DNA from 2 places in the Streptomyces sp. NBC_01341 genome. Region 1 is predicted to be linked to the other one. Evidence: predicted binding sites of a transcription regulator. Region 1 holds the regulator's gene; the other holds the start of a gene.
What was found. Region 1 encodes HspR, which represses chaperone genes until heat shock. Its sites were predicted from a motif close to TTGAGNNNNNNNNNCTCAA; they were not measured.
Positions count from the first base shown of each region.

Region 2: a site for HspR is predicted at 10,575-10,593, ahead of lon (endopeptidase La). Genes of this name have one in related genera too.

Region 1 covers NZ_CP108364.1:3,952,327-3,968,118, reverse strand. The annotation lists gene OG206_RS17535 (MFS transporter) at 1-832, opposite strand, end outside; gene clpB (ATP-dependent chaperone ClpB) at 1,255-3,855, opposite strand; gene OG206_RS17525 (pyridoxamine 5'-phosphate oxidase family protein) at 3,988-4,389, shown strand; gene OG206_RS17520 ((2Fe-2S)-binding protein) at 4,522-4,842, opposite strand; gene OG206_RS17515 (5'-nucleotidase) at 4,839-5,144, opposite strand; gene OG206_RS17510 (helix-turn-helix transcriptional regulator) at 5,285-6,268, shown strand; gene OG206_RS17505 (heat shock protein transcriptional repressor HspR) at 6,398-6,844, opposite strand; gene dnaJ (molecular chaperone DnaJ) at 6,846-8,036, opposite strand; gene grpE (nucleotide exchange factor GrpE) at 8,130-8,780, opposite strand; gene dnaK (molecular chaperone DnaK) at 8,777-10,645, opposite strand; gene OG206_RS17485 (sugar transferase) at 10,963-11,634, shown strand; gene OG206_RS17480 ((Fe-S)-binding protein) at 11,727-13,994, shown strand; gene OG206_RS17475 (Yip1 family protein) at 14,215-15,153, shown strand; gene OG206_RS17470 (phosphoribosyltransferase) at 15,252-15,752, opposite strand; gene dcd (dCTP deaminase) at 15,759-15,792, opposite strand, start outside.
Region 2 covers NZ_CP108364.1:2,569,256-2,585,047, reverse strand. The annotation lists gene OG206_RS10950 (Clp protease N-terminal domain-containing protein) at 1-159, shown strand, start outside; gene OG206_RS10945 (PadR family transcriptional regulator) at 270-1,253, opposite strand; gene OG206_RS10940 (DUF4097 family beta strand repeat-containing protein) at 1,255-2,112, opposite strand; gene OG206_RS10935 (hypothetical protein) at 2,283-3,146, shown strand; gene OG206_RS10930 (DUF6104 family protein) at 3,147-3,326, opposite strand; gene OG206_RS10925 (multifunctional oxoglutarate decarboxylase/oxoglutarate dehydrogenase thiamine pyrophosphate-binding subunit/dihydrolipoyllysine-residue succinyltransferase subunit) at 3,416-7,255, opposite strand; gene OG206_RS10920 (HAMP domain-containing sensor histidine kinase) at 7,513-8,589, opposite strand; gene OG206_RS10915 (response regulator transcription factor) at 8,586-9,323, opposite strand; gene OG206_RS10910 (spermidine synthase) at 9,555-10,238, opposite strand; gene lon (endopeptidase La) at 10,616-13,045, shown strand; gene OG206_RS10900 (polysaccharide deacetylase family protein) at 13,139-13,819, opposite strand; gene OG206_RS10895 (MarR family winged helix-turn-helix transcriptional regulator) at 14,229-14,711, shown strand; gene OG206_RS10890 (hypothetical protein) at 14,733-15,518, opposite strand.

The DNA of each region.
Region 1 (15,792 bases):
CCACGGCGAGCGGCCCGAGCAGCCGCCGGCGGCGCTCCGCTCCCACGGCCGCCCGCCCCAGCAGCGCGGCGCCCAGGACCATGCCCGCGGGGTGCGCGGCGAGCAGGAGCCCCACCGACGCGGCGCTCCCGCCGGCCTCCTCGGCGAACGGTGCGGCAAGACCCTCCGGGAGCACGATGAATCCCGCGAGCCAGCCGAGCGCGACCAGCGACCGAAGCCGCGGGTCCGACCAGATCAGGGCCGCCGCGCTGCGCACCTGGATGTGCATCCGCTTCGGCCGCGCGCCGGCGTCCGCGTCCACCGGCCGCGCCGTGACGCCCAGCCGGATCAGGACGGCCGAGATCAGGAACGTGGCCGCGTTCAGGCCCAGCGAGAGGTGACTGCCCAGCCACACGACCAGCACGCCGCCCGCGGCGAAGCCGACCAGCTGCCCGGCCTGGTGGGTGATCACGATGACCCGCTGCCCGCGTTCGTAGAGGCGCTCGCCGAGCACGGCCGGCATCAGGGCGCCCTGCGAGGCTCCGAACGGGGCCTCGCAGAGCTGCGCCAGCACCAGCAGCCCGGCCAGCAGCGGCAACGGCGTACCGGGCAGGGCCATCAGGCCGACGAGGGCGGCGCGCACCAGGTCGCAGCCGACCATGACCGTGCGCCGGGGGAACCGGTCCGCCAGACCGGTCAGGAGCACCCCGGACAGCAGGGCGGGCAGGGTCGTGAGGGCGTAGGTCGCCGCCGTCCAGCCGGCCGACTCGGTGCGTTCGAAGACCAGCAGCGACAGCGCGACCCGCGCCAGCTGGTCGCCCAGGACCGATTGGGCATATGCCGCCCACAGCAAACGAAATTCGCTGAGGCGAATGAGACTGCCACTTCCGAAATCCTTCGACTCCGCACCGATATCGCCAGGTATCCGCTCCGTCATGCGCGTACCTTACCGTTCCCAGAATTCGAAACCGCCCTGCCCGACAACGGGGAAAAGGGTCCGGAGTGCCCCGATATCGCGCCGGACTCGGCGCGTCGCTCTCATCGGATCCCTGTTGCGATCGAGGGTGACAATATGTATCGGCGGGGTACAAAAAGTGGTGCCCCCGAAGGGGGCCGCCCATCATTCGGCCACGAAAAGTAAAATTTCGGCTCGATTTCATGGGCGACCCCGGGGAAGACACATGCCCGATGCACGCATAAATGCGGACGGGGCCGCACACACGCGTGTCCCCGGCCGGGGCGTGAAGTCCGCCGGCCGGGGACACGAAGCGCGGTCTAGAGGGTCTTCGCCGCGGTCGCGGCTCCCACGATCAGGCCGTCGCCCGCCCGGTCCACCCGGACCGTGTCGCCGTCCTTGACCTCGCCCGCGAGGATCTCCTTCGCGAGCCGGTCGCCGATCGCCGTCTGGATGAGACGGCGCAGCGGCCGGGCACCGTACGCCGGGTCGTTGCCCTCCTCGGCCAGCCAGGCCAGGGCGTCCGGGGAGACGTCGAGATCGATCCGGCGGTCCGCCAGCCGGGCGGCGAGCCGGGCCACCTGGAGGCCCGCGATGTGCGCCAGTTCGTCGCCGGACAGCGCGGAGAAGACGACCAGGTCGTCGAGCCGGTTGAGGAACTCCGGCTTGAACGAGGCCCGCACCACCTCCAGGACCCGGGCCTCCTTCTCCTCGGGCCCGACCGACGGGTCGACCAGGAACTGGCTGCCGAGGTTGGACGTCAGGATCAGGATGGTGTTGCGGAAGTCCACCGTCCGGCCCTGGCCGTCGGTGAGCCGTCCGTCGTCGAGCACCTGGAGCAGGATGTCGAAGACCTCGGGATGGGCCTTCTCGACCTCGTCCAGCAGGACGACGCTGTACGGACGGCGGCGGACCGCCTCCGTGAGCTGGCCGCCCTCCTCGTAGCCCACGTAGCCGGGCGGGGCACCGACGAGCCTGGCGACGCTGTGCTTCTCGCTGTACTCGCTCATGTCGATGCGGATCATGGCCCGCTCGTCGTCGAACAGGAAGTCCGCGAGCGCCTTGGCCAGCTCCGTCTTGCCGACACCGGTCGGACCGAGGAAGAGGAAGGAACCGGTGGGCCGGTCGGGGTCGGCGATCCCCGCGCGCGTGCGGCGCACCGCGTCCGACACGGAGCGGACGGCCTCGGTCTGGCCGATGAGGCGCCTGCCCAGCTCGGACTCCATGCGCAGCAGCTTCTGGGTCTCGCCCTCCAGGAGACGCCCGGCAGGGATGCCCGTCCAGGCACCGACCACGTCGGCGATGTCGTCCGGGCCGACCTCCTCCTTGACCATGGTGTCGACGGCGGCCTCCTGCTCGGCCTCGTCGGCTTCCGCCAGCTCCCGCTCCAGGCCGGGGATCTCCCCGTACAGCAGCTTGGAGGCGGTGTCGAAGTCGCCGTCGCGCTGGGCGCGCTCGGCCTGGCCACGCAGTTCGTCGAGGCGCTCCTTGAGCTCACCCACGCGGTTGAGGCCCTGCTTCTCCTTCTCCCAGCGGGCCGTGAGACCGCGCAGCTCCTCCTCCTTGTCGGCGAGGTCGCGGCGGATCTTCTCGAGGCGCTGCTTGGAGCCCTGGTCGCTCTCGTTCTTGAGAGCCAGCTCCTCCATGTGCAGACGGTCGACGGACCGCTGGAGCTCGTCGATCTCCAGGGGTGAGGAGTCGATCTCCATGCGGAGCCGCGACGCCGCCTCGTCGACCAGGTCGATGGCCTTGTCGGGCAGGAAGCGGGACGTGATGTAGCGGTCGGAGAGCGTCGCCGCGGCCACCAGCGAGGAGTCGGCGATCTGGACCTTGTGGTGCGCCTCGTAGCGCCCCTTGAGGCCGCGCAGGATGGCGATGGTGTCCTCGACGGACGGTTCGGCCACCAGGACCTGCTGGAAGCGGCGCTCCAGCGCGGGGTCCTTCTCGATGCGCTCGCGGTACTCGTCCAGCGTGGTGGCACCGACCATGCGGAGCTCACCGCGGGCGAGCATCGGCTTGAGCATGTTGCCGGCGTCCATCGCGGAGTCGCCCCCGGCGCCCGCGCCGACGACGGTGTGCAGCTCGTCGATGAAGGTGATGACCTGGCCGTCGCTCTCCTTGATCTCGGAGAGGACGGTCTTGAGGCGTTCCTCGAACTCACCGCGGTACTTGGCGCCGGCGACCATCGCGCCGAGGTCCAGCGAGACGAGCCGCTTGTTCCTCAGGGACTCGGGGACGTCACCCTTGACGATGCGCTGGGCGAGGCCCTCGACGACGGCCGTCTTGCCGACGCCGGGCTCGCCGATGAGCACCGGGTTGTTCTTCGTACGGCGGGAAAGCACCTGTACGACGCGGCGGATCTCCTGGTCCCGGCCGATGACCGGGTCGAGCTTGCCCTCGCGTGCCGCGGCCGTGAAGTCGGTGCCGAACTTCTCCAGTGCCTTGTACTGCCCCTCGGGGTCGGGAGTGGTCACCCGGCGCCCTCCCCTGCTCTTCTCGAATGCGTCCAGCAGCTTCTTCGCGCCGGCACCCTGTCCGTCGAGGATCTCACCGGCGCGGCCGCCCTTCGCCGCGACGGCGATCAGCAGGTGCTCGGTCGAGAGGTAGTCGTCGCCGAGTTCCTTGGCGCGCTGGTCGGCGTCGGCGAGGACGGCGAGCAGCTCGCGGCTCGGCTGCGGCGGGGCGACGGTCGACCCGGTGACACTCGGCAGCGCGCCGAGGAGCCGCTCGGTCTCGGCGCGCACGGTCGCCTGGTCGGCCTCGACGGAGGCCAGCAGGTCGGTGATGTTCGCGTTGTCCTCGCCCGCGAGCAGCGCCAGCAGCAGATGCCCGGGGGTCAGATCGGCGTGGCCGTCCTTGACGGCCCTGCTCGTGGCGGCGTTGAGGGCGTCGCGGCTCTTGTTGGTCAGCTCGGCGTCCACGGGCGTCGTCTCCTCCTCGTGATGGTCCTGCGCTATGACTCGAACAACGGGTACAAAGTTGAGTCTATTCCACTCAAGCCTGAGGATGCGCCCTGCCCGGGCCCGAATCCCCGATGTCTCTAGGCTGACCCCATGCCTGACGTACGCAACCCCGGCCCCGAGTACCTCGCCTTCTGGCGGGAGCGCCACGTGTGCACCCTGACCACGCTCCGCCCGGACGGCACGCCGCATGTGGTGCCGGTCGGCGTGACGTACGACCCGGAGACCCGGATCGCCCGCGTCATCACCGGCGGGAACACCAGGAAGGCCGCCAACGTCCTCGCCGCCGGCCCGGGGGGTGCACGGGTGGCGGTCTGCCAGATCCAGGGACGCCGCTGGGCGACGCTGGAGGGCACCGCGGTGGTCCGTACGGACCCCGAGGAGGTGCAGGACGCCGTGCGGCGCTACGCGGAGCGGTACGAGCGCACCCCGAGGCACAACCCCGAGCGCGTCGTCATCGAGATCGCCGTGGACAGGGCGCTCGGAAAGGGCTGAAGAATTCAGCCCGCTTTCCGCATTCCGTCCGCCATGATTCCGGACAGCACAACGGCGCCATCGTGTTCAGGTCACGATGGCGCCGTTGTGTGGGGGAAGTGCCGGAACGATTTGGAACGACGGGGGAATCGTTCAGGCACTGCGGGGGGTGGCGGAAATGGTCTCTGGTTCGAACAGCTCATGGTCCCGCTGATCAAGATTGACGAAAATCATGCCGTACCGCACGGCGCAGCGAACGGGCTGTGGAGCACCGCGCGGCCGGCGGAGACAGCGATAGGCGCGGATTTCGTCGTCCGCCTCCATCACCACGACGACCGGTTCTCCGAACAGGGTGACCATCAACGAATCGCCCGGGCGGGTAAGTGCCGTGAGCAGATCGATGAAATGCCACCCTGAGCGGTACGCCGTAGCCATCTCCCGCCGGAAGGTTCGGTCGTCCGGAGGCGTGGTCATGCGCCTGCCGCACCCGTCGGAGTGCTCCAGCTGATCTCACCCGGGGCCGCAGCGGGCGTACCCCAGCTGATCTCACCGGGCGCGCCTGCCGCTTGCACGGACCAGCTGATCTCGCCGGGCGCGCCGGCCGGCATGCCCCAGCTGATCTCGCCGGGCGCCGACCCCGCCTGTACGGACCAGCTGATCTCACCCGGCGCCGCCGCCCGCTCCGACCAACTGATCTCGCCGGTTCCTGCCGCCCCGCCCGCCACGCCAAGGCCCAGGGCCGCGACGAAAGCGGCGGCAAGCACCGAGCGAAGCATTCGCTTATCCATAGTCGGCTTCGTCCTCACTTGTGGATTCCTCTCCCCCGCATCCACGACGATGTCTTACCAGGACCCCACAACGCCACGGGGACGATGCATCATGTTCCTGCATGTTCAGGAACATGGGGGGTGGAGATATGACCACAAGCAGCACAATAGGGATACATCCTCACGGGGTCACCGACCTGTGCGAGGAGGGAAAGCGCCTCTACGCCAGCGCCCTGCGTTCCGGCCGGATTTCGCGCGCCGAGGTCCACCCCGCCCCCTGCCTGATGGACTTCGCGCTCCTGCACCCCGACCCGGACGACACGACGTGGCTCAGGCCCGTCCCTCCCTCCGCCGCTCTGGCCCAGCGCCTGCACCCCCTGGAACGGGAGATCAAGGAACGCCGGCGGCGCTCCGTCGAGCTCGCGGAGTCCTTCGAACCGTTCATGGACATCAGCGCCCAGGACCCGCCGACCACCCACGCCATCACGGTGCTGGAGGGCGGCAACCGGATCAACGCGGCGCTCGACCTCGCGACCGCCGAATGCCGTACGGAGGTGCTCACCGTCCAGCCGGGCGGTGACCGGGGCGAGGACCGCCTCAGCGAGGGCCTGGAGCGCGCCCTGACGGTCGTCAACCGCGGCGTCAGCATGCGCACGCTGTACCAGCACACCGTCCGGCACAGTCAGGGCACCCTCGCGTACGCCGCCCGCCTGGCCCAGGACAAGGTGGAGATCCGCACCCTGGAGGAACTCATCGAGCGCCTCCTCGTCTTCGACCGGACCGTGGCCTTCATACCCGCGCAGAACGACGACCAGGTCGCACTCGAACTCCGTCACCCCGGGCTCGTCAACTACCTGGTCAAGGTCTTCGAACAGCTGTGGAGCCGCGCGTCCCCGCTGCTCGGGGAGGCCGGGTACGACCCACCGACCAAGGGCATCAGCGGTGTGCAGCGCTCCATAGCCCAACTCCTCGTCGAGGGACACGTGGACGACTCGATCGCCCGCCGCCTCGGCATGAACGTGCGCACCTGCCGGGCCCACGTCGCCAAGCTGTCCGCGACGCTCGGCAGCACAAGCCGCGCCCAGCTCGGCTACCTGATCGCACGGTCGGGACTCCTGGACCAGGACTCCTGACGGCGCGCCCGCCCCGTCACCCGCCCGATCCGGGTCCACGACGCGTCACGGGCGCCCTGGCGCCACGCGAAAGGGGCCCGCCCGGAGGAGTCCGAGGACTCCTCCGGGCGGGCCCCGTCATGGCCTCGCTCAGTCCTTCGGCCGCTTGGGCCGCCACACCACCAGGGCACCGCTCTGCTGCACGTCCTGGTACGGCACGAGGTCGCGCCGGTAGGAGGCGTGCACCTGGGCCTCGCGCTGCTGCATGGCCACGGCCGCCCCGTCCACCGCCGCCGAGAGCTCGGCGACGCGCTGCTGGAGCGCGGCGACCTGGTTCTCCAGCTCGATGATGCGCTTGATGCCGGCGAGGTTGATGCCCTCGTCCTGCGACAACTGCTGCACGGTCCGGAGCAGTTCGATGTCGCGGGCCGAATAGCGCCGCCCGCGCCCGGCCGTGCGGTCGGGAGAGACCAGACCCAGACGGTCGTACTGGCGCAGCGTCTGCGGGTGCAGGCCCGAGAGCTGAGCCGCGATCGAGATCACGTACACCGGTGATTCGTCGGTCAGCTGGTACGGATTACGTCGACGACCGTCCATCTCAAGCTCCCTTCGCAGCCTGGAACAGCTCCGCCCGCGGGTCCTCCCCCGCGGTCGCCTTCCGGTACGCCTCCAGCGCGTCCCGCGCCTCGGTGCCGAGCTCCGTGGGCACGGACACCTCGACGGTGACCAGGAGGTCGCCACGGGTGCCGTCCTTGCGCACGGCGCCCTTGCCACGGGCCCGCATGGTACGCCCGTTCGGCGTGCCGGCCGGGAGTTTCAGGGTGACCGGGGGCCCGCCGAGGGTGGGCACCTTCACCTCGCCGCCGAGCGCCGCCTCCGGGTAGGTGACGGGCACGGTGATCGTGAGGTTGTCGCCCCTGCGGCCGAACACCGGGTGGGCGTCGACGTGGACGACGACGTACAGGTCACCGGCCGGGCCGCCGCGCTCGCCCGGGCTGCCCTTGCCGCGCAGCCGGATCCGCTGGCCGTCCAGCACGCCCGCGGGGATGCGGACCTGCATCGTGCGGGCGGACTTGGCCCGGCCGCTGCCCTTGCAGACGTCGCAGGGGTCCTGGGCGATGAGGCCCCGGCCCTTGCAGTCCACGCAGGGATCGGTGAGCGAGAACCCGCCGCCCGTCCCGCGCGACACCTGACCGGTGCCGACACAGGTGGGGCAGACCCTCGGGGTGCCGTTCTTGTCGCCGGTGCCCGAGCATGCCTTGCAGGGGGCCTGGCTGGACATCCGCAGTGGGACCGTGGCCCCGTCGACCGCCTCGGTGAAGCTCAGCGTCACCTCGGACTCGATGTCCTGTCCCCGGCGCGGCTGGACACGCGTGCCCCCGCCGCCCCGGTTGAACAGCCCGCCGAAGACGTCGCCCAGGCCGCCGCCGCCACCGAACCCGCCGGCTCCGGGACCCGCCTGTCCGCCACCCGGCGCGCCTCCGAAGAGGTCGCCCAGGTCGAAGTTGAAATTGCCGCCCGCGCCGCCGGGCCCGGCCCGGAAGCCTCCGTTGCCGAAGAGGGCGCGCGCCTCGTCGTACTCCTTGCGCTTCTTCGGGTCGCCGAGGACGTCGTTCGCCTCGGAGATCTGCTTGAAGCGCTCCTCCGCCTTGGCGTCACCCTTGTTGGCGTCGGGGTGGAACTCGCGCGCCAGCTTCCGGTACGCCTTCTTCACCTCGGCGTCGGTGGCGTCCTTCGGGACGCCGAGGACCTTGTAGTAGTCCTTCTCGACGAAGTCCTTCGTGCTCATCGACGTCCCTCCTTCCGGACGACAGGCCGTGCGGCCGGCCCCTTGGCCGGCCGCACGCCTCGTCGGTGTTCACCGCAGTGGTCGGACTCGATGTCAGACCTCTTCGGTGCCACCGCTCTCCTCGTCGTCTGCCTTCTCTTCCTTCGCCGCCCCGGGCGTGGCGCCCGGCTGCGGTTCGGCCACGGCCACCCGCGCGGGGCGGATGGTGCGCTCCCCGATGCGGTACCCGGGCTGCAGGATCGCCACGCAGGTCGTCTCGGTGACGTCCGGCGCGTACGAGTGCATCAGGGCCTCGTGGATCGTCGGGTCGAAGGGCTCGCCCTCCTTGCCGAACTGCTGGAGGCCCAGCTTCGCGACGACCGTCTCCAGGGATTCGGCCACCGACTTGAAGCCGCCCACGAGCTCGCCGTGCTCGCGGGCCCGGCCGACGTCGTCGAGGACGGGAAGCAGCTCGCTCAGAAGGCCCGCGACCGCGACCTCCTTGACCTGCACCCGGTCGCGCTCGACGCGGCGACGGTAGTTCTGGTACTCGGCCTGCAGCCGCTGGAGGTCGCCCGTGCGCTCGTTGAGCGCGGTACGCACCTGGTCCAGCTGGGCCGTCAGGGCCGCTGTCTGCTGTACGTCCCCGGCCGGGGCCGCCGCCTCCTCCTCGGAGGGGGAGGCGGCCTTCGGCTCGGCGTCGTCGGCACTGGCGCCGGAGGGGACGTCAGGCTTCTCGTCGAAGCCCGGAGTCTCCTCGGTCACACCGCACCGCCCTTGTTGTCCTTCTCGTCGTCCACGATCTCGGCGTCGACGACGTCGTCGTCGGCGCGGCCCTGGCCGTCGCCCGGTGCCTCGGCACCCGGCGTCGCACCCTCGGACTGGGTGTTGGCGTACATCGCCTGGCCCAGCTTCTGGGAGACGGCCGCGACCTTCTCGGTGGCGGTGCGGATCTCGGCTGTGTTGTCGCCCTCGCCGGACTCGCCCTTGAGCTTCTCCTTCAGCTCGGTGAGCGCGGTCTCCACCTCGGCCTTGACGTCACCGGGGACCTTGTCCTCGTTGTCCTTGAGGAACTTCTCCGTCTGGTAGACGAGCTGCTCGCCCTGGTTGCGGGACTCGGCTGCCTCACGGCGGCGGTGGTCCTCGTCGGCGTACTGCTCGGCCTCTTCGCGCATCCGGTTGACCTCGTCCTTCGGCAGCGAGGAGCCACCGGTGACGGTCATCTTCTGCTCCTTGCCGGTGCCGAGGTCCTTGGCGGCGACGTGCATGATGCCGTTGGCGTCGATGTCGAACGCGACCTCGATCTGCGGCACACCGCGCGGGGCCGGCGGCAGGCCGGTGAGCTCGAACATCCCGAGCTTCTTGTTGTACGCCGCGATCTCGCGCTCGCCCTGGTAGACCTGGATCTGCACGGACGGCTGGTTGTCCTCGGCCGTCGTGAAGATCTCGGAGCGCTTGGTCGGGATCGTGGTGTTGCGCTCGATGAGCTTGGTCATGATCCCTCCCTTGGTCTCGATGCCGAGGGACAGCGGGGTGACGTCGAGGAGCAGGACGTCCTTGACCTCGCCCTTGAGGACACCGGCCTGGAGCGAGGCGCCGATGGCGACGACCTCGTCCGGGTTCACACCCTTGTTGGCGTCCTGGCCGCCCGTGAGCTCCTTGACGAGCTCGGCGACGGCCGGCATACGGGTCGAGCCACCGACGAGAACGACGTGGTCGATCTCGGAGAGCTGGATGCCCGCGTCCTTGATGACGTTGTGGAACGGGTTCTTGCAGCGGTCCAGGAGGTCCGCGGTCAGCTGCTGGAACTGCGAGCGCGTGAGCTTCTCGTCCAGGTGCAGCGGGCCCTCGGCGGACGCCGTGATGTAGGGCAGGTTGATCGTGGTCTCGGTCGAGGACGACAGCTCGATCTTCGCCTTCTCCGCGGCCTCGCGGAGACGCTGGAGAGCCATCTTGTCCTTGGACAGGTCCACGCCGTGCCCGTTGGCGAACTGCTTCACCAGGTAGTCGACGACCCGCTGGTCCCAGTCGTCGCCACCGAGGTGGTTGTCACCGTTGGTGGCCTTCACCTCGACGACGCCGTCACCGATCTCCAGGAGGGACACGTCGAAGGTGCCGCCACCGAGGTCGAAGACGAGGATCGTCTGGTCGTCCTTGTCCAGGCCGTACGCCAGCGCGGCGGCGGTCGGCTCGTTGACGATGCGCAGGACGTTCAGGCCCGCGATCTCGCCGGCCTCCTTCGTCGCCTGACGCTCCGAGTCGTTGAAGTAGGCCGGGACGGTGATGACCGCGTCCGCGACCTTCTCACCCAGGTACGCCTCGGCGTCGCGCTTCAGCTTCTGCAGGATGAAGGCGCTCATCTGCTGCGGGTTGAAGCTCTTGCCGTCGAGGTCGATCTTCCAGTCCGTGCCCATGTGGCGCTTGACCGAACGGATCGTCCTGTCGACGTTGGTGACCGCCTGGCGCTTGGCCACCTCGCCGACGAGCACTTCGCCGTTCTTCGCGAAGGCGACGACGGACGGCGTGGTCCTGGCGCCTTCGGCGTTGGTGATGACGGTGGGCTCGCCGCCTTCCAGAACGCTGACGACGGAGTTAGTCGTGCCCAGGTCGATGCCGACCGCACGTGCCATTTCAATTCCTCCAACTGACTACTTGAGTGGATCTGACTCAAGGATGCATGACACCCACCGCGGAGTCAAAGGACCTGAGCGACTTACGCTCAACTTATGTGCTCATAGACCACCTGAACTGGCGTTTTTATCGAGATCCAACACGCAGGGGCCGCTCCGGCGCGCCCACCGGCCGCGATCCTCCCCGACGAATCCGCGACACCCGGGATGCGGCCCACGCCACAACAACCCCTGCCACCATCGCACCGTGGGATCGTTCTGTCACAAAATGCAGCGAGACGGTCATAACGGCGCGTCACCGATCCCGGGCAGGTGCAATGCGGAACGCGAAGCAGACTGCGGCACGAAGGACACGGCACCTCGCGACCTCGGCGCCGGTGCGGGCGGCGCGCCACACCGCCGGGCAGGCGACCGCCGCACTCGCCGCCCTGACCGTCAAGCGGGCGCTGGACCTGTTGCTCGGCTCGACCCTGCTGCTCCTCGCCACCCCAGCCCTCGCGGTCGCCGCCGCCGGTCTCGCCCTCCGCCGGCGCGGCGGCCCCGTAGGCGTGGTGCGACGCGAGACCAGGGTGGGCCTGGGGGGCCGCCTCTTCGAGCTGCGCTCACTGAGCACCCGCCGGTGCCGTTTCGACCTGCTGTCCCGGCTGCCCCACGTCGTACGGGGAGAGCTCTCCATGGTGGGCCCGGCGCCCCTCACCCCGGACCAGGCCGCACTCCTCGGAGCCGCGGCGTCGCGCTGGCGGCACACCGTGCGGCCCGGCCTGACCGGCCTGGCGCAGGTGCGCGCCCGGTCCGGAATGCCCTGGGACGAACCCGCCCTCCTGGACGCGCACTACACGGAGCATCATGGAGCGGGGCTCGACCTGGCGATCCTGGCGCAATCCGTCCGCATCCCCCTGCGCACGGGCCTGAGTGCTCTGAGGCTGCCGGGAAAGGCTCACCTGAGCGACACAGATCACCGCCTGCCCGGCTACAGCGTGGCGGAATAAGTGGATAGTGTCAGCACAGACTGATTAAGTTACTGCTTAGTAATCACTTGTACGCGCTGGATCCCACCCTCGCAGGCCCGAGGAGCCCCCAAATGCAACTCGCCGCGATCATCGTGTCGCTGGTGCTGACCGTCGTCGGCGTTGCGCTCATCGTCCGAGCCGTCGCGCAGATCTACCGGTTCGTCCGTCTCGGACAGCCGGTACCGGCAGGCAGCCGCACCGACGATCCCAAGCAGCGCACGATCACCCTGGTCAAGGAATTCCTCGGCCACACCCGGATGAACCGGTGGGGAATCGTCGGTTTCGCCCACTGGTTCGTCGCGATCGGCTTCCTGACACTGCCGCCGACGCTGCTCCAGGCGTACGGACAGCTCTTCCAGGCCGACTGGGTGCTGCCGATCATCGGCGACTGGCTGCCGTTCGAGCTCTACATCGAGTTCATCGGCATCATGACCGTCCTCGGCATCGTCACCCTGATGGCGATCCGGCTGCTGAACCTGCCCTCCCGGGCCGGCCGCAAGTCCCGCTTCGCCGGCTCCAAGGCCTGGCAGGCGTACTTCGTCGAGTACGTCATCCTCGTCATCGGCCTGGCGATCCTCACCCTGCGCGGCCTCGAAGGCGCGATCCACCACGTCGAGGGCTACGAGGCCGCGTACTTCGTCTCGTATCCGCTCGTCCTCGCCTTCAAGGGCCTGGCGCTCGGCACCCTCCAGAACCTCATCTACTTCACCGCGATGGTGAAGATCGGCGTCTCGCTGATCTGGATGATCACGGTCTCGCTCAACACCAACATGGGTGTGGCCTGGCACCGCTTCCTCGGTTTCCCGAACATCTGGTTCAAGCGGAACGCCGACGGCGCGGTCGCGCTCGGCGCCCTGCAGCCGATGACCAGCGGCGGCAAGGAGATCGACTGGGAGGACCCGGGCGAGGACGACACCTTCGGTGTCTCCCAGGTCGAGCAGTTCTCCTGGAAGGGCATCCTCGACTTCTCCACGTGCACCGAGTGCGGTCGCTGCCAGTCGCAGTGCCCCGCCTGGAACACCGGCAAGCCGCTGTCCCCGAAGCTCCTGATCATGTCCCTGCGTGACCACGCGCACGCCAAGGCCCCGTACCTGCTGGCGGGCGGCGGCAAGGACATGGAGGGCAACGAGAAGGCCTCCGCCGAGGCCCTGAAGGACGTCCCCGCGTCGGCCCTCGCCGAGGCCGAGCGCCCCCTCGTCGGGACGCTGGAGGAGAACGGCGTCATCGACCCGGACGTGCTCTGGTCCTGCACCACCTGCGGTGCGTGCGTGGAGCAGTGCCCGGTCGACATCGAGCACATCGACCACATCGTCGACATGCGCCGCTACCAGGTGATGATCGAGTCCGCGTTCCCGTCCGAGGCGGGCACGATGCTCAAGAACCTGGAGAAGAAGGGCAACCCCTGGGGGCTCGCCAAGAAGCAGCGCGTCGAGTGGACCAAGGAGGTCGACTTCGAGGTCCCGATCGTGGGCAAGGACGTCGAGGACCTCGGCGAGGTCGACTACCTCTACTGGGTCGGCTGCGCGGGCGCCCTCGAGGACCGCGCCAAGAAGACCACGAAGGCCTTCGCGGAGCTCCTCCACATCGCGGGCGTCAAGTTCGCGATCATGGGCGGCGACGAGAAGTGCACCGGTGACTCCGCCCGCCGCCTCGGCAACGAGCCGCTGTTCCAGCAGCTCGGCCAGGAGAACGTCGCGATGCTGAACATGGCGTTCGGTGAGGATGACGAGGACGACTCGACGAAGAAGGCCAAGTCCGCGAAGAAGATCGTCGCGACCTGCCCGCACTGCTTCAACACGATCGCGAACGAGTACCCGCAACTCGGCGGAGAGTACGAGGTCATCCACCACACGCAGCTGCTCCAGCACCTGGTGGACGAGGGCAAGCTGATCCCGGTGACGCCGGTCGAGGGTCTGATCACGTACCACGACCCCTGCTACCTGGGCCGTCACAACAAGATCTACACGCCCCCGCGCGAGATCATCGCGAAGGTGCCGGGTCTGCGGAACGAGGAGATGCACCGGCACAAGGAGCGCGGCTTCTGCTGCGGCGCCGGTGGTGCCCGGATGTGGATGGAGGAGCGGATCGGCAAGCGCATCAACAACGAGCGCGTCGACGAAGCCCTCTCCCTCAACCCGGACATCGTCTCCACGGCCTGCCCGTTCTGCCTCGTCATGCTGACCGACTCGGTCAACGGCAAGAAGAACGACGGCCAGGCGAAGGAGTCGATCCAGGTGGTCGACGTCTCTCAGCTGCTGCTGGAGTCGGTGAAGACCCCTGCCGACCCGGCGGACGAGCCGGAGACGGCCGACCGTCCGGAGCCGGAGCCGGTGAAGTAGCCGGCGCTCACCTGCCGCACGGAAGCGGCCGGACCTGCCTCGGGGGCAGGATCGGCCGCTTCCGTGCGTCCGGGGCCTTCCGCATCGGTGCCTCCGGGACCGTCCCGGGTGGGGCTGACCCCCCGGGGACCCCTTAGGGGATGTCACAGCTAGGCCGCAAAGGCGCCCCTGTTCCCCCGGCCCACACACCGCACCCACATGGACCAGGTACGTTCGATGTGTGGCTGGATTCAGGATCGGACGCGGCCGGGACAACCGCACACCGCAACAACACCCGCAGCAGCAACAGCCGTACGGCGCGCAGGCACCATCGCCGCCCTACGGCCGTCAGTCGTGGCCCCCGGCAGGTGGCGGCGGCGCATCGCGCGGCGGCCCCCAGGGCGGCCCGTACGGCGGCGGGCACGGCGGCAACGGACACGGGGGTGGTCACGGGCAGGGAGGCGGGCGCGGCGGCGGGCACGGCGAACCGGAGTACTTCGGCGACCCGTACCAGCAGCCCGCGCAGCACGACCCGTACGCCAACGCACCTGGACACACCCAGGCGTTCAGCATCGACGAGGACGCGTACGGCGACGGGAACACCTACCAGGCCGGCCAGGCCCCCGCACAGCCCTCGGGCCCGCGGCTCCCCTGGAAGCAACTGCTGAGCGGCATCGTGATGCGCCCCGGGCCGACGTTCTGGCAGATGCGCGACTACCCCGTCTGGGGCCCCGCGATCGTCGTCACGTTCGTCTACGGACTGCTCGCGCTCTTCGGCTTCGACCAGGCCCGCGACGAGGCGATCCACGCGGAGGTCTCCACGGCCGCCCCGTACGTCATCTTCACCGGCATCGGCTTCGTCGTCGGTGGCCTGGTCCTCGGCGCGGTCACCCACACTCTGGCCCGTCAGCTCGGCGGCACCGGCTCCTGGCAGCCCACCGTGGGCCTGTCGATGCTCATCATGTCGATCACGGACGCACCCCGCCTGGTGTTCGCCCTCTTCCTGGGCGGCGAGAACTCCCTGGTCCAGATCCTCGGATGGGTCACCTGGCTGGCCGCCGGAGCACTGTTCACCTCCATGGTGAGCAAGTCGCACGACCTGCCCTGGCCGAAGGCACTCGGCGCCTCCGCGATCCAGCTGGTCGCCCTGCTGTCGATCATCAAGCTCGGCACGATCTGACGCACGCGGCACGATGTGACAGGCGGACGAGAAAAGGGCTCCCGGTGCCAGGCACCGGGAGCCCTTTTCCGCTCTGCCCTTCCGTTCCCGCTGATGCTCTACGAGTCGAGAATCTGCCCTTCACGACGCACGACGGGCTTTTCCACGCTCCACGGGAAGTTGATCCACTGATCGGTCTTCTTCCACACGTATTCGCACTTCACGAGCGACTGCGACTTCTCGTAGATGACCGCGCTGCGCACCTCGGCGACATGGTCCACGCAGAAGTCGCGGACGAGCTTCAGCGTCTTGCCGGTGTCGGCGACGTCGTCGGCGATCAGGACCTTCTTGCGCGTGAAGTCGATCGCGTTCGGGACGGGTGCCAGCATGACGGGCATTTCCAGGGTGGTGCCCACGCCGGTGTAGAACTCGACGTTCACCAGGTGGATGTTCTTGCAGTCCAGGGCATACGCCAGACCACCCGCGACGAATACGCCGCCGCGCGCGATGCTCAGCACGACGTCCGGTTCGTAGCCGTCGTCGGCGACCGCCTGGGCCAGCTCGCGCACGGCGGTCCCGAAGGCCTCGTACGTCAGATTCTCCCGCGCCTCACCAGCCATGCCGTATCACACCTGAGTCCGATGGAAATTCATGAAGGAA
Region 2 (15,792 bases), 1.4 Mb from region 1:
CGTCGTGACCGCTTCATCGGCGAGGAACACCTGTTGCTCGCGCTGACGGCCTGCCCCGGAGTGGTCGCCGAGGTGCTCGCCGACCACGGTGCGACGTACACGACTGTGGAGCGCGCACTCTACGGAGGCGACGGACACGGGCAGGCCATGGCCGGCTGATCTGACGGGCGGACCGGTCCGCGTCCGCCCGTCGGGCCGGGACCCGGTCGCCGGGGCCCGGCGGGCACCAGGGCCCGCCGGGTGGGCCGGGACGCCGGCTTGGTGCGCGGTCAGGAGCCGTTGTGGTCCCGGGATGCGCCGTCTGTGCCCGCAGGTGCCCGCAGAAGGGCTTCGATCCGTGTCGCGGCCGCCGACAGATGGCTACGAGCCTCGGCGAGCTGGTCCTCGGTGACGCCCCTGTCCCGCGCCGCGTCCCGGATGTCGTCGCGGAAGCGGTCCAGGAGCCGGTCCAGGTCCCGGCCGGGATCGCCGCTGGACGCGGCGTCGGCCGCCCACTCGACGTGCGGCTCCTCCGGGGCGGGCCTGGTGTAATGCGGCCAGGTGCCCGTGCCCGCGAAGCTGCCGAGCCGGCTGGTGATCTCGGCCAGCCCTTCCTGTACGCCCTTGGGCCAGTCGCCCCGCGCGAAGTGCTCCTGCACCTGCCGGGCGGCGTTCTGCATCTGCTCCCGCGCCTTCTCGTGTGCCTCCTTGGCCTGACGGCGGGCCTGCTCGGCGTCCTCACGGGCGCGGCGGGACTCGTCCTTCGCTCTGCGGGCCTGTTCCTTCCACTCCTGCTTGGCCTTGCGCAGCTCCTCCTTCGCCGTCCGCCAGGCCTCCTTGTCGCCCGGGCCGGGGTCCCAGCCGGACCGGCCGCTGCCGGAGGGGCGGCGGGACTCGGAGGCCGCCGCGCGCATCTCACTGCGGAGCTGCCCCGCCGCGCCGCGCACGTCGTCGCGTATCTCGGCGGCCAGCTCCGAGACCGACTCGCGGATCTCCAGCTCCAGATCGGCCAGCTCGCCGCCCCGGCCCGCCAGCTCGGCCCGCCCCGCGTCGGTGATCGAATAGACCTTGCGGCCGCCCTCGGTGGCGTGGGTGACCAGGCCCTCCGCCTCCAGCTTCGCGAGCCGCGGATAGACCGTGCCGGCCGACGGTGCGTACAGACCCTGGAATCGCTCCTCCAGAAGCCTGATCACCTCGTAGCCGTGGCGGGGGGCCTCGTCCAGCAGCTTGAGGAGGTAGAGGCGCAGACGGCCGTGGGCGAATACGGGGGGCATGTCAGAGCACCTTTCCGGTCGGCTCGCTGTCGTGGGACTCGTCCTGCGCGGGTGGGCGGCGCAGGAGCGCGATGGAGCCCGAGACGGTCGTCGCCTTCAGCTTGCCCGTGCCCGCACCGAGTGTGCCGGTGATCTTCTTCGCTCCCCACTGGCCGCCGACCCGCAGGTCCTCGAAAGCGTTGGAGACGGTGCCGCTCGCCGTGTTCGCCTCGACCTTCGCGTCCGCCGGGTGAGGCAGACGGATGGCGATCGCGCCGGAGACCGAGGTCAGCCTGATGTCCGTCGGCCTCGGTGAGGTATCCAGGTCGAGGACCATGTGGCCTGTGACGGACTCCGCCCGCACCGAGGTGCCCGCACCGTCGACGACCGTCAGATCGCCCGACACGGACTGGAACCGGAGGTCACCGGTGACGTTCTGCGCCTCCAGGCCGCCGGACACGGTCTCGGCGCGGACGACTCCGTCGAGCCCGACCAGGGTGCTGTCGCCGGAGATGCCCCGGAGTTCCGTGCGCCCCCGGATGCCCGAGACGACGGCATCGGCGCCGATCACGCCCACTTCCACGGCCGCGCCCGCCGGGACGGCGAGGGACACGGCGGCACTGCGCCGCGAGGACCTGCGGTCGAGCCAGGTGAGGAGTCCCTGCCACGGCAGATCCTCGTAGGCGACGGTCAGCACGCCGTCCCGCTGCGTGACGATCAAGGGCGGACCGTCGATCCCGGACACCTCCAGCCGGGCTGTCGGCTCGTCGGTGCCGACGACATTGATCACGCCGTCGACGATGCGCACCTTGAGTGCGGTGACCGGCTCGTCGAAGGTGAGCTTCTGGGGCTCGGCGACGGTCCACGTCGACTCGGGCATGGATCTGACCTCCCGCTGGGTGGCGTAGACGCAACATATCGCGTCTTCTCAAGAACACGATATATCGCGGTTTCGAGAAGTCAAGGGGGTGGCGGCACGGGGAGCGGGCGTGAAGTCGCGGCGCCTCGCGATTCGTTCATAGCGGGGCAAATTGCCCTAGCGTATGGAGCATGACCGCGACATCCGTGGGCGCCCTGCTGCTGTGCCGGGCCGGCCCCCAGACCGTACGGCCCGTGGCCCACCTCCTGCAGGAGGGCATGTCGCTCGTGCCCGCGGGGGACGGCTGGAGCGTGCTCGTCCCCGAGGGGAAGCCCTGGCGCAGGGACGGATCGCCGGGCGCCGGGGGTGCCGGAGCCGGGGCCGAGCCCGTCGACCGGGTCGTCGGCGGCTGGGCCACCGCCCTGGCGGTGGCCTCCACCTGGCCGGTGCTCGCCCTGTGGTGGGACGGCGACCGGTCCGGATACACCCTCGCCGCCGGCTTCCGGCGGCCGGTCGGCTACACCTGGCTGACCGACGGCACGCCCGTCGGTGAGGACGAGGCCATGCGGACGTTCGCCGTCCGGCTGGGCCTCGACCCCGTCCTCGACGTCCAGGTACTGGAGGGGCTCACCCGTGCGGACCCGGAGGCGGACGCCGATACCCGGCTGCGCGGGCTGCTGGCCGTGCTGAGCCGGACCGGGGTGGAGCTGCCGCCCGGACTCTCACCCGGCGAATCCGCCGACCGGCTGCGCTCGGTCGCCGGAATCCTGCCGCAGGCGGTACAGATCGAATGGGCCGGCTGGCGGGACGCCGTTCGCGTGGAACTGGACACCGTGGAGAGTGGGAGCCTCGGCCCCTGGGTGCTCGGGCCGAGGGCCCGCGCGATCGCCGCGGCACAGGTGGCCGCCGGGCTGCCTCTCACCCTGTGGGGTGCGCGCCGGCGCAGCGGGGGCTGGGCCGCGGCGGGCTTGTTGCTGCTGGTGCAAGGGCTGCTGGGCTTCGCGTACGACCGCTTCAGGGGGAGGGCGGGAGGCGCCTGGAGCTCCGGCCGGTGACTACTCGTCCTCGTCGTCGTCCAGGCGCGCGAGCCAGGTCGCGAGGCGCTCGACGGGGACCTCGAAGTCGGGGTTGAGGTCGACGAACGTACGAAGCTGCTCGGCGAGCCACTCGAAGGTGACCTCCTCCTCGCCGCGCCGCTTCTCCAGTTCCTCGATGCCACGGTCCGTGAAGTACATGGCACAAGAATAACGAGGCCCGGAAAACCGAGGACCCGGCCCCGCGAAGATCTCGCGGAGCCGGGCCCTCGGTGGCGTACAGCGGCTGATCAGGCCTCGAAGACCTCGGCGACCAGCTGTGCCTGCTCGGCCTGGTGACGCTTGGCCGAACCGACCGCCGGGGACGAGCCGTGCCGGCGCGAGATGCGGCGCAGGCGCTCACCGTGCGGCACGTCGGCGCCCACGGCCAGGTCCAGGTGGTCGATCAGGTTGAGCGCGATGAACGGCCACGCACCCTGGTTCGCCGGCTCCTCCTGGGCCCAGAGGTACTTCTCGGCGTTCGGGTACTTGGCGATCTCGGCCTGGATCTCCGCACCCGGCAGCGGGTACAGCCGCTCCAGGCGGATGATCGCCGTCTCCGTGTCACCGCGCTTCTCGCGCTCTGCGTCCAGGTCGTAGTAGAGCTTGCCCGCGCAGAAGACGACCTTGCGGACCGCCTCGGCGTTGACCGACTCGTCACCGATGACCGGGCGGAAGCCGCCGGTGGTGAACTCCTCCGCCTTCGAGGCCGCGGCCTTGAGGCGCAGCATCGACTTCGGGGTGAAGACGATCAGCGGCTTGTGGTGCGGGTTGTGCACCTGCCACCGCAGGAGGTGGAAGTAGTTCGACGGGAGCGTCGGCATCGCGACCGTCATGTTGTCCTGCGCGCACATCTGCAGGAAACGCTCCGGGCGGGCGGAGGAGTGGTCCGGCCCCTGACCCTCGTAGCCGTGCGGCAGCAGCAGGGTGACGCCGGACGTCTGGCCCCACTTCTGCTCGGCCGAGGAGATGAACTCGTCGACGACGGTCTGGGCGCCGTTGACGAAGTCACCGAACTGCGCCTCCCAGATGACCAGCGACTCCGGACGGGCCAGCGAGTAGCCGTACTCGAAGCCCATCGCCGCGTACTCGCTGAGGAGCGAGTCGTAGACGTTGTAACGGGCCTGGTCGTCCGACAGGTAGAGCAGCGGGGTGTAGTCCTCGCCGGTCTTCTGGTCGACGAGGACGGCGTGACGCTGGCCGAACGTGCCGCGGCGGGTGTCCTGGCCGGCGAGCCGGACCGGGGTGCCCTCCATGAGCAGCGAGCCGATGGCCAGGGTCTCGCCCATGCCCCAGTCGATCGTGCCGTTCTCCACGGAGGCCGCGCGACGCTGCATCTGCGGCATCAGACGGGGGTGGACGGTGATCTCGTCGGGGATGTTGACCTGGGACTCGGCGATCAGCTTCACGACCTCCGAGGAGATCGCGGTGTTCACCGCCACGGGGAACTCGGCCTGGACGTCCGGGACATGCGGCTGGGACGGCGCGGAGGTGGCCTCGCGGACCTCCGCGAAGACCTTCTCCAGCTGGCCCTGGAAGTCCTGGAGCGCCTGCTCGGCCTCTTCCAGCGTGATGTCGCCGCGACCGATGAGGGACTCGGTGTAGAGCTTGCGCACCGAGCGCTTCTTGTCGATCAGGGTGTACATCTGCGGGTTGGTGAACTCCGGGTTGTCGCCCTCGTTGTGACCGCGGCGGCGGTAGCAGATGAGGTCGATCACGACGTCCTTGTTGAACGTCTGCCGGTACTCGAAGGCGAGCCGCGCGACGCGGACCACGGCCTCCGGGTCGTCGCCGTTGACGTGGATGATCGGCGCCTCGATCATGCGCGCCACGTCCGTGGCGTACATGGACGAACGCGAGGACTCCGGGGCGGCGGTGAAGCCGACCTGGTTGTTGATCACCACGTGCACGGTGCCGCCGGTGCGGTAGCCGCGCAGCTGGGACATGTTGAGCGTCTCGGCGACGACGCCCTGGCCCGCGAAGGCCGCGTCGCCGTGGAGCGCGACGGGCAGGACCGTGAAGTCCGTGCCGCCCTTGTTGATGATGTCCTGCTTGGCGCGGGCGATGCCCTCCAGGACCGGGTCGACCGCCTCCAGGTGCGAGGGGTTGGCGGCCAGCGAGACCTTGATCTGCTCGCCGTCCAGACCGGTGAAGGTGCCCTCGGCGCCCAGGTGGTACTTGACGTCGCCGGAGCCGTGCATCGACCGCGGGTCGAGGTTGCCCTCGAACTCCCGGAAGATCTGGGCGTACGACTTGCCCACGATGTTCGCCAGGACGTTCAGCCGGCCGCGGTGGGCCATGCCGATGACGACCTCGTCGAGGCGGGCCTCGGCGGCGGAGTCGATGACCGCGTCGAGCAGCGGGATGACGGACTCGCCGCCCTCCAGCGAGAACCGCTTCTGGCCGACGTACTTGGTCTGCAGGAACGTCTCGAACGCCTCGGCGGCGTTGAGGCGGCGGAGGATCCGCAGCTGCTCCTCGCGCTCCGGAGCGGGGCGCGGACGCTCCACCCGGTCCTGGAGCCACTTGCGCTCCTTCGGCTCCTGGATGTGCATGAACTCGATGCCGGTGGTGCGGCAGTACGACTCACGCAGGACGCCGAGGATGTCACGGAGCTTCATCATCGTCTTGCCGGCGAAACCGCCGACCGCGAAGTCGCGCTCCAGGTCCCACAGGGTGAGGCCGTGCTCGGTGATGTCCAGGTCGGGGTGCTTGCGCTGGCGGTACTCCAGCGGGTCGGTGTCGGCCATGACGTGACCGCGGACCCGGTAGGAGTGGATCAGCTCGAAGACCCGCGCGGCCTTGGTGACGTCGTCGTCGTGCGAGGCGTCGATGTCCCGGAGCCAGCGGACCGGCTCGTAGGGGATGCGCAGCGCCTTGAAGATCTCGTCGTAGAACTCGTTCTCGCCGAGCAGGAGCTGGGACAGGACGCGCAGGAACTCGCCGGACGCCGCACCCTGGATGACCCGGTGGTCGTACGTCGAGGTCAGCGTCATGACCTTGGAGATGCCCAGCTTGTTCAGGGTGTCCTGCGACGTGCCCTGGAACTCCGCGGGGTAGTCCATCGCGCCGACGCCCATGATGAGGCCCTGTCCGGGCATCAGGCGGGGCACGGAGTGGACGGTTCCGATGCCGCCGGGGTTGGTCAGCGAGGCGGTGACTCCGGAGAAGTCGTCCATGCCGAGCTTGCCGACGCGGGCACGGCGGACGATGTCCTCGTAGGCCTGCCAGAACTCGAAGAAGTTGAGGGTCTCGGCCTTCTTGATGGCCGCGACGACGAGCTGGCGGTCGCCGTTCGGCTTGACCAGGTCGATGGCCAGACCGAGGTTGACGTGCTCGGGCTTGACCAGGGTCGGCTTGCCGTCCTTGACCGCGAACGAGTAGTTCATCGACGGCATGGCCTTGAGAGCCTGCACCATCGCGTACCCGATGAGGTGCGTGAAGGAGATCTTCCCGCCGCGGGCGCGCTTCAGGTGGTTGTTGATGACGATGCGGTTGTCGAAGAGCAGCTTCACCGGAACTGCGCGGACGGACGTGGCCGTCGGCAGTTCCAGGGAGGCGTTCATGTTCTTCGCGACGGCGGCCGACGGGCCGCGCAGCGTCACGTACTCAGGACCGGCGGGGGCCTCGGCCGGGGCGTCGATCTTCGCCGCGGCCGGAGCGGCTGCCGGGGCTGCCTTCGCAGGAGCGGCGGGGGCGGCGGGAGCCGGCGCGGGAGCCGCTGCCTTGGCCGCGGGAGCGGCGGCGGGCGGGGGCGGGGCCGGGGCGGCAGCGGGTGCGGCCGGAGCCTGTGGCGCGGCCTGTGCCGGAGCGGTGTGGTCGACGGTGTTCGCCACGGTGGTCGCCTGGGGCGGTGTCACCGCTCCCGCGGGTGCGGTGACGGGCTTGTCCGCCGTGCCGGACGCGCCCGGCTTGTAGTCGGCGAAGAAGTCCCACCAGGCGCGGTCGACCGAACTGGGGTCCTGGAGGTATTGCTGGTAGATCTCGTCGACGAGCCACTCATTGGGGCCGAATGCGGCGGCCGGGTTGGACCCGGAGCCTGCTTCTTGATCGGTCGAGATGCTCGAGTTACTGGGGGACTGAGACGACACGGCGGCAACCGCCCTCTTCCGCTTCACAAGGTGATGGACAGCGGAAATCAAGGCTACGCCTCCCCAGCCGTTACGTGCAGGCCGGGCCGGTCTTCGTCGTGCACATCACATCGGAAGCCGGGTTTCGGCGCATGAAATGGCGGGAAACAAGCAGAGTTCCGCTGCCCTTCGGGTACGCAGGCCAGCGCTGTGGCCCCTTGGACCGTATCTCTTTTCCGGGCAGGGGGAGAACGTGCTCCTCCGCTTCGAACGCGGAGTCAACTACGTGATCGCGTGTTCCCCGGGAGGGTGACCCGAATCCGGCAGCCGCGGGCGGATTCGGCCACTCCGATCCTCCCGCCGTGCAGATCCACCGCCCAGCGCGCGATCGCCAGTCCCAGCCCCGTTCCGCCGTCGCTGCCCGGCCCGTGCGGTGACGGCGCCTGGCCGCGGTTGAAGCGCTCGAAGACCCGGTGGCGCTCCGCCTCCGGGATACCGGGCCCCTCGTCGATGACCTCCAGCTCCAGCGACTCGGGGTGCGCCCCGCGCCGCGCGAGCACCGTGACCCTGCCGTGCGGCGGGCTGTGCTTGACGGCGTTGTCGATGAGGTTGGCCACCACCTGATGCAGCCGTTCCGCGTCCGCGTGGGCCGTGAGCTCGGGCGGTGACACGTCCAGGTGGAGGTGGACGTCCGTACGGGAATGGTTGCCCGAGCCGGAGGAGAGCCGCCGCTGGGAGGCGGCGAGGTTCGCCTCCTTGAGTACGCCGGAGAGGTACGGCCAGACCTCGAAACGGCGTGCCTTGATCTCGACCACGCCGTTGTCCAGCCGGGACAGGTCGAGGAGGGTCTCCACCAGCCTGCCCAGGCGCTCGGTCTGCTTCAGCGCCGTACGCATGGTCTCCGGGTCGGCGGCGGACACCCCGTCCACCACGTTCTCCAGGACGGCTCTGAGCGCGGCGATGGGCGTGCGCAGCTCGTGGGAGACGTTCGCCACCAGCTCCTTGCGGTGCCGGTCCTCCGCCTCCAGGTCCTCCGCCATGCGGTTGATCGTCTGCGCCAGGTCGCCGAGCTCGTCCCGCCGCCCCGCGCCGCTCACCCGCGTCGTGTAGTCGCCGTGGGAGATCGACCGGGCGACGGAGCGCATCTCGTCCAGCGGCGCGGTCAGGCCATGGGCCACGAACTGCGTGATCAGCAGGGTGGCGATCACGGAGAAGACCGTGATGAACCGGAACTCGGTCCGGGTCCTCAGCGCCACGATCAGCAGTCCGGTCGTGATGAACACCGAGATCACGACCAGCGCGCCCAGCTTGGCCTTGATCGAGAAGGGCCGCAGTCCGGAGCCGGGCCGGGTCATGGCGCGGGGGTCTCCAGGGCGTAGCCGACACCGTGCACGGTGCGGATCCGCTCGGCACCGATCTTCCGGCGCAGAGCCTTGATGTGGCTGTCGACCGTGCGCGTCCCGGAGGCGTCCGCCCAGTCCCAGACCTCGGCCAGCAACTGCTCCCGCGAGAGCACCGCACGCGGGGTGTTGGCCAGGCAGACCAGCAGGTCGAACTCGGTCGGGGTGAGGTGGACGTCGTCGGCGCGCACCCGGACCCGGCGCTGGGCGTGGTCGATCTCCAGCTCACCGAGACGCAGGATGCCGCTGCGGGGGGTCACCGCGGCCAGGGCGGCCCGCTCGACCCGGCGCAGCAGGACGTGGACCCGCGCCGCCAGCTCCCGCATGGAGAACGGCTTCGTCATGTAGTCGTCGGCGCCGACCCCGAGTCCCACCAGCATGTCGGTCTCGTCGTCGCGCGCGGTCAGCATCAGCACCGGCACGGGGCGCTGGGCCTGCACGCGGCGGCAGACCTCCAGGCCGTCGAAACCGGGAAGCATGATGTCGAGCACCATCAGGTCGGGCTGCCACGCCTCGGCCGCGTCCACTGCCGCGGGCCCGTCCAGTGCGGTCTGCACCAGGAAGCCCTCGGCCCGCAGACGGGCGGAGATGGCGTCGACGATCGTCGGGTCGTCCTCGACCACCAGCACCCGGCGCTGAGCCCCGGGGGTGGCCGCGACGCCGTTGTGGGTGGTGTGTGTCTGTTCCATCGCCCCGCCCCTGCCCGTTCTCGCGGAGGCCATTCCCCCGGAGGCACGGTTGTCGCTTGTGAATGTCGTCGGTGATCCCTTGTGCCGGTCAGAGCGTAAAGGCAGAAGAGGCCTCACGGCTACGCAGGGTGTTGTACGTCGTGAAGGTGTTACCCACGGAAAGGGTGCGGATGACCGGCCTCACCGCGTACGACCCCTGGCGGGGCGGGGCCGCGCATACCGGGTGGGGGTTCAGTCGTCCCGGAGTGCGAGATGGACCACGTCCGGCACACCTCGGGCAACGGCTACTTCTTCGGTCGTTACGGCGTGGAATCCGGCATTCCGCAACGCCGGCCCGAACGCGGCGGACGATTGCGCGGACCACACGGCGAGCACCCCGCCAGGGTTCAGACGCGCTCGGCACGCCGCCAGACCCGTCGGCGAATAGAGGTTCCCGTTGTCCTCGGTGACGGTCCAGTCGGGGCCGTTGTCGATGTCCAGGCACAGCGCGTCGTAACGCTCCGTGGTCGTGCGGAGGTGGGCGACCAGGTCCGTGAGCAGGATCTCCGTCCGCGGATCCGCGAGGGCCGCGCCGGAGATCCGGCCGAGCGGGCCGTCCCGGTGCCAGTCCACGACCGCCTGCTCCCGCTCCACGACCGCGATCCTGCCCCAGCGGGGCTCGGCCGCGGCCCGCACCACGGAGAAGCCGACACCGAGCCCGCCGATCAGGACCGACGGGGCGGGCCGGTCCGCGGGCAGGGCGGCGAGTGCGGCGTCGACGAGGAGGCGCTCGGAGCGGCCGTCCGAGGTGTCCATCAGGAAGCAGCCGTTCGCGATGATCTCGAAGTCGTCGCCGCGTTCGCGCAGGACGACTTCGCCGAACGGCCCCTCGCGGCGGTCGAGTACGACGGGGCGGGGGGCGTCTGTGGCGGACATGTGTGCAGGTCTCCGGTCTCCGGCGGGTTGCTGGTCGGCCGTCGATTCTTCCCGCCGCAGGGCCTTCGGACCACTGGTTTCCCGCCACCTCACCCGTGGATGGGACGGGCCCTCACCCGGCGGGCCGGGCGTGCGGGGGCACGTCGGGGGCGCGGGGAATGGCGACGGCCCGGATGGTGCTGCTGTGGAAGTGGAGGCCGCGCTGCGGGGGAGTGGCGCCGCGAGCGGTCGGTGAGAGGGTCCCGCCTTCACCGGTTCTCCGCAGGCCGGAAGCGGCCCGAGCGGTGATCGCCCACAGCGAACAGGGTGTGGGGAACATTCCTGGGCTCACAAGCATTGAGTGCACATAGCTCAACTTGGCTGCCGAAGGGAAGATCATGACTGCTGAGTCCAAGTCCGAGGCGTTCGCGCCGGTCGACCTGCCCGTGCTGCCGCTCGACGACGAGGTCGTACTGCCCGGCATGGTGGTGCCCCTCGATCTGTCGGACGCGGAGGTACGCGCCGCCGTGGAGGCCGCACAGGCCGTCGCCCCGGCCGGCAGCGGCAAGCCCCAGGTGCTGCTCGTGCCGCGCATCGACGGCAGCTACACCGGGATCGGTGTCCTCGGCACGGTCGAGCAGGTCGGCCGCCTTGCCGACGGGGACCCGGGGGCGATCATCAGGGCTCGCCACCGCGTGCGGATCGGTGCCGGCACGAGCGGGCCCGGGAACGCGCTGTGGGTGGAGGGCACCCGGATCGACGTCTCCGCACCCGACCCCCTGCCCGGATCGGCCGCCGAGCTGGCCAAGGAGTACAAGGCCCTCGCCACCAGCTGGCTGAAGAAGCGCGGCGCCTGGCAGGTCGTGGACCGGGTGGAGCAGATCGATGACATCTCCACGCTCGCCGACAACTCCGGTTACTCGCCCTTCCTCACCGTCGCCCAGAAGGTCCGGATGCTGGAGACGGCGGACCCGGTCGCCCGTCTGAAGCTCGCCATCCAGTGGCTCGGAGAGCACCTGGCCGAGCAGGATGTCGCCGAATCCATCGCCAAGGACGTCCAGGAGGGCGTCGACAAGCAGCAGCGCGAGTTCCTGCTGCGGCGCCAGCTCGACGCCGTGCGCAAGGAGCTCTCCGAGCTCAACGGCGAGTCCGGCGCCGACGAGTCCGACGACTACCGTGCCCGCGTCGAGTCCGCCGACCTGCCCGGGAACGTCCGCGAGGCCGCTCTCAAGGAGGTCGAGAAGCTGGAGCGCGCGTCCGACCAGAGCCCCGAGGGCTCCTGGATCAGGACGTGGCTGGACACGGTCCTCGAGCTCCCGTGGACCGAGCGGACCGAGGACGCCTACGACATCAAGGGCGCCCAGGAGGTCCTGGACGCCGAACACGCGGGCCTGCAGGACGTGAAGGAGCGCATCACCGAGTACCTCGCGGTGCGCAAGCGGCGTGCCGACCGCGGGCTGGGTGTGGTCGGAGGCCGCCGGGGCGGTGCGGTGCTGGCGCTCGTCGGCCCGCCCGGAGTCGGCAAGACGTCCCTCGGCGAGAGCGTCGCGCACGCCATGGGACGCAAGTTCGTCCGGGTCGCGCTCGGCGGTGTCCGGGACGAGGCCGAGATCCGCGGTCACCGGCGTACGTACGTCGGCGCACTGCCGGGGCGTATCGTCCGGGCGATCAAGGAAGCCGGGTCGATGAACCCGGTCGTCCTGCTCGACGAGATCGACAAGGTCGGCTCGGACTTCCGGGGCGACCCGGCGGCCGCCCTCCTCGAAGTGCTCGACCCGGCGCAGAACCACACGTTCCGCGACCACTACCTGGAGGTCGAGCTCGACCTGAGCGACGTGGTCTTCCTGGCGACGGCCAACGTCCTCGAAGCCATCCCCGAGGCCCTGCTCGACCGTATGGAGCTGGTGCGGCTGGACGGCTACACCGAGGACGAGAAGGTCGTCATCGCACGCGACCACCTCCTCCCGCGCCAGCTGGAGCGAGCGGGTCTCGAGACGGGTGAGGTCGCGCTCGACGAGTCCGCCCTGCGCAAGCTGGCGGCGGAGTACACCCGGGAAGCCGGAGTGCGGAACCTGGAGCGCGCCGTCGCCCGGCTGCTCCGCAAGGTCGCGGCCCAGCACGAGCTGGGCGACCGGGACCTGCCGTTCACGGTGTCCGAGCAGGACCTGCGTGGCCTGATCGGCCGGCCGCACCACGTGCCGGAGTCCGCCCAGGACCCCGCCGAGCGCCGCACCGCGGTCCCGGGTGTGGCCACCGGGCTCGCTGTGACCGGGGCGGGAGGAGACGTCCTCTTCGTCGAGGCGTCGCTGGCCGATCCCGAGACCGGGGCGTCAGGACTGACCCTGACGGGCCAGCTGGGCGACGTGATGAAGGAGTCCGCGCAGATCGCGCTGAGCTTCCTTCGCTCGCACGGCGCGGAACTGGAGCTCCCCGTCGCGGACCTCAAGGACCGGGGGGCGCACATCCACTTCCCGGCGGGCGCGGTCCCCAAGGACGGCCCGAGTGCCGGTATCACCATGACGACCGCGCTGGCTTCCCTGCTCTCGGGGCGGCTCGTCCGGACCGACGTGGCGATGACCGGTGAGGTGTCACTGACCGGACGGGTGCTGCCGATCGGCGGGCTGAAGCAGAAGCTGCTGGCGGCCCACCGCGCCGGAATCACCACCGTGGTGATCCCCAAGAGGAACGAGGCGGATCTGGACGATGTCCCGGCCGAGGTCCTCGACGCCCTGGAGGTCCACCCGGTGACCGACGTCCGTCAGGTCCTGGACATCGCGCTCGTCCCGGCTTCGGCCAGGGCGGAGACAAGGATCCCGGCCGCGGCATAGGCGCCATGTCGTGACGGGCGTGGCACCACGCGCACGGCCGGTACGGACGGCCCGCTCTCCCCGGAGGGCGGGCCGTTCCGCGTGCGGCGGGGGTCAGGGGCGGTACACCGTGCCGGGCTCCGGCTCGGCCGGAGCCATCAGCTGGGGCACGGTCACGAAGGTGTAGCCCCGCTTCTTCAGGGTGTGGATGATGCCCGGCACCGCGGGGACCGTTCCCTTGTAGATGTCGTGCAGCAGGATGATCCCGTCCTGGCCGGCCTGGTCCAGTATCCGCTTCCGGATCAGCGCCGAGTCGGTCGTGGAGTAGTCCTTGGCGGTGGCGCTCCACAGGATCTGCGAGAGCCCGAGCTCCTCGGAGACCTTCGAGACCTCGTCGTCGGTGCGACCCTGCGGCGGGCGCATCAGCCGGGGCCTCTTGCCCGTGATCCTCTCGATCGCGTCCTGGGTCTTCTCCAGCTCCGCCCGTATCTCACCGGGCTCCTTGCCGGTCAGGATCTCGTGCGACCAGGTGTGGTTGGCGACCTCGTGCCCTTCCGCCTCGATGCGCCGCACGGTGTCCGGGTGCTTCAGGACGTGATCCCTGCCGAGCAGGAAGAAGGTGGCGGGCACCTTCTCCTCCTTGAGGACGTCCAGCAGGTGCGGGGTGTCCTCGGACGGTCCGGCGTCGAAGGTCAGCGCGATGCACTTGGCCTTGCGGCAGTCCGCCCGGCCGAACGATCCCTTGGCGTCCGACGTGGCGTCGGCACGTGCCGATCCGGGCGCCGTGGTCTGCATCGAGCACCCGCCCAGCCCGAAGGTGAGCACGGTCACAAGAGCGGCGGCCAACCCCGCTCCGAACGGTTTCGTCTTTACGGCAACAGGCACGACAGGTCCCCCAAGGTTCGGCAGCACGCCGGCGGCGCGGCACGAAGCGACTATACATAGTGCGTATACGCGCAATGAATAGTGGGCCGTGCGGGAAGCGCGGGGCCCGGTGGCCCGGGGGATCGTCAACCGGCACCTGCCAGGACGCCGCGGTGGCCGCCGCCGGCATCCACGCTCCCCCACGCGTGCGGAGCCGCCTCCGGGAGGAGGGTCCGGCCGATGCCGGAGGGCCGCGCCTGCGAAATACTGGGCCGGCTGCGGTGATGACCGGAGTCGAGGAACAGAATCATTCGCGGGACAGCGTGTGAGGGGTGCGGACGTGCACGGCAGCGGAAGCGGCGACGGACCCGGCGCAAGCGCCGGAAGCGGTGTGGACCACGAGTTCCTCGCGCTGGAGCGTGAGTTGGCGGTCTTCCTGCGCCGGGCGCGCGCCAGTTCCGGGGAGATGGCGCGCGAGGTCCACCCGGATCTGGAATCCGCCGCGTACGGACTTCTCGTACGGCTGGAGTCGACCGGGCGGCAGCGGGCCACCGATCTGGCGGCGTACTTCGGCGTCGGCAAGGCGACCATGAGCCGTCAGCTGCGGGCCCTGGAGACCCTCGGGCTCGTGGCGCGGGAGACCGACCCGGCGGACGGCCGTGCCTCGCTCGTCCACCTCACCGACGAGGGTCTCGCGCGCTTCCGCACGGTCCGTGACGCACGGCGCGGCCGGTACGCCCGCAAGCTCGCCGGCTGGGACCGTGCCGAAGTCGCGGAACTGGCCAGACTGCTGCACCACCTCAACGAGCGCACCGAGAGCTGAGGGCGGCCCCGGCCGGTGCGGCTACAGCTCCACGAGCACCGCCGTCGCGTCGTCGTGCCTCTTCCCCCGGCGCAGGTGCACGCGCTCGGTGTCGGCCCGCTCCAGCTCCCGCACCCTGTCGATCAGCCCCTGCGGCCCGTCCTTGCGCAGCAGTCCCAGAGTGGCGGCCCAGTCGCCCTCCCGGAACGTCTCCGTCCACCGGCTCGCCCCGTCGGTCATCGCCGCCAGCGCCCGCACCTCGGCCCGGGGGGTCTCTCCGGTCACCGCGCGTGACGCCACCCCGGGGTCCGCGGCGGCCGTGAAGAATCCGCCCTCCTTGTTCCGTACGCGCGCGTCCGCGATCTCCTCCGAGGCGAGCGAGCCGGGCGGCAGCCGGTCCAGACGGTCGTCGAGCAGGGGGCGCACGGAGCCGTCGGGTGCCTCGAGGAGCAGGGCCGAGTCGGAGAGCACGAGGTGCTCCACGCGACGGTCGTCCCAGCGCGCCAGGACCACGGTCGCCTGAGGGGTGCGCGGGTGAGAAAGGTCACACTCCGAACGGTGAACATCGGCAGTGCGGCGAATGGACAGGGCGAGAATCTCGGCAAGCGTCAGATCCCGCCGTGAAGCGGACAGTTCGACCAGTGCCCCCCCCAGTCGCGCGGTGAACCAGGGGACCGAGTGCACACAGCCGTCGTCGTGCCGCGGGGGCGTGACTCCGTCCAGCAGGGCAAGGGTGCCGCCCAGGCCGGCCGCAGGAGCCGCGACCGACACCCAGTCCTCGTTGGGACGTTCGGGACTGCCTGGTCCGGTGGCGAGGTCGATGCGCATCCGGCCAGTCTGCACGATGCCTTCACGCACCCTGCACGATCGTGCTGTTGGGCCGTACCGGCAGGTCAAAGGGGTCACACCGACCGGGCGGGATGTCTTGCGCATATGCGGGCGGGCATCCTGCCAAAGCCGGGCCGGAAGTTCCACCCGGCAGCCCGCGCATGGCCGAGGCGGCCCGTGGGGAGACTTGTTCGCCAACTCCAGAGTGATGTTCACTCGTTCGAGTGGCGGAGCGGTTGATGCGCGGCCCCCTCCCAAACACGCTGGAATGGTC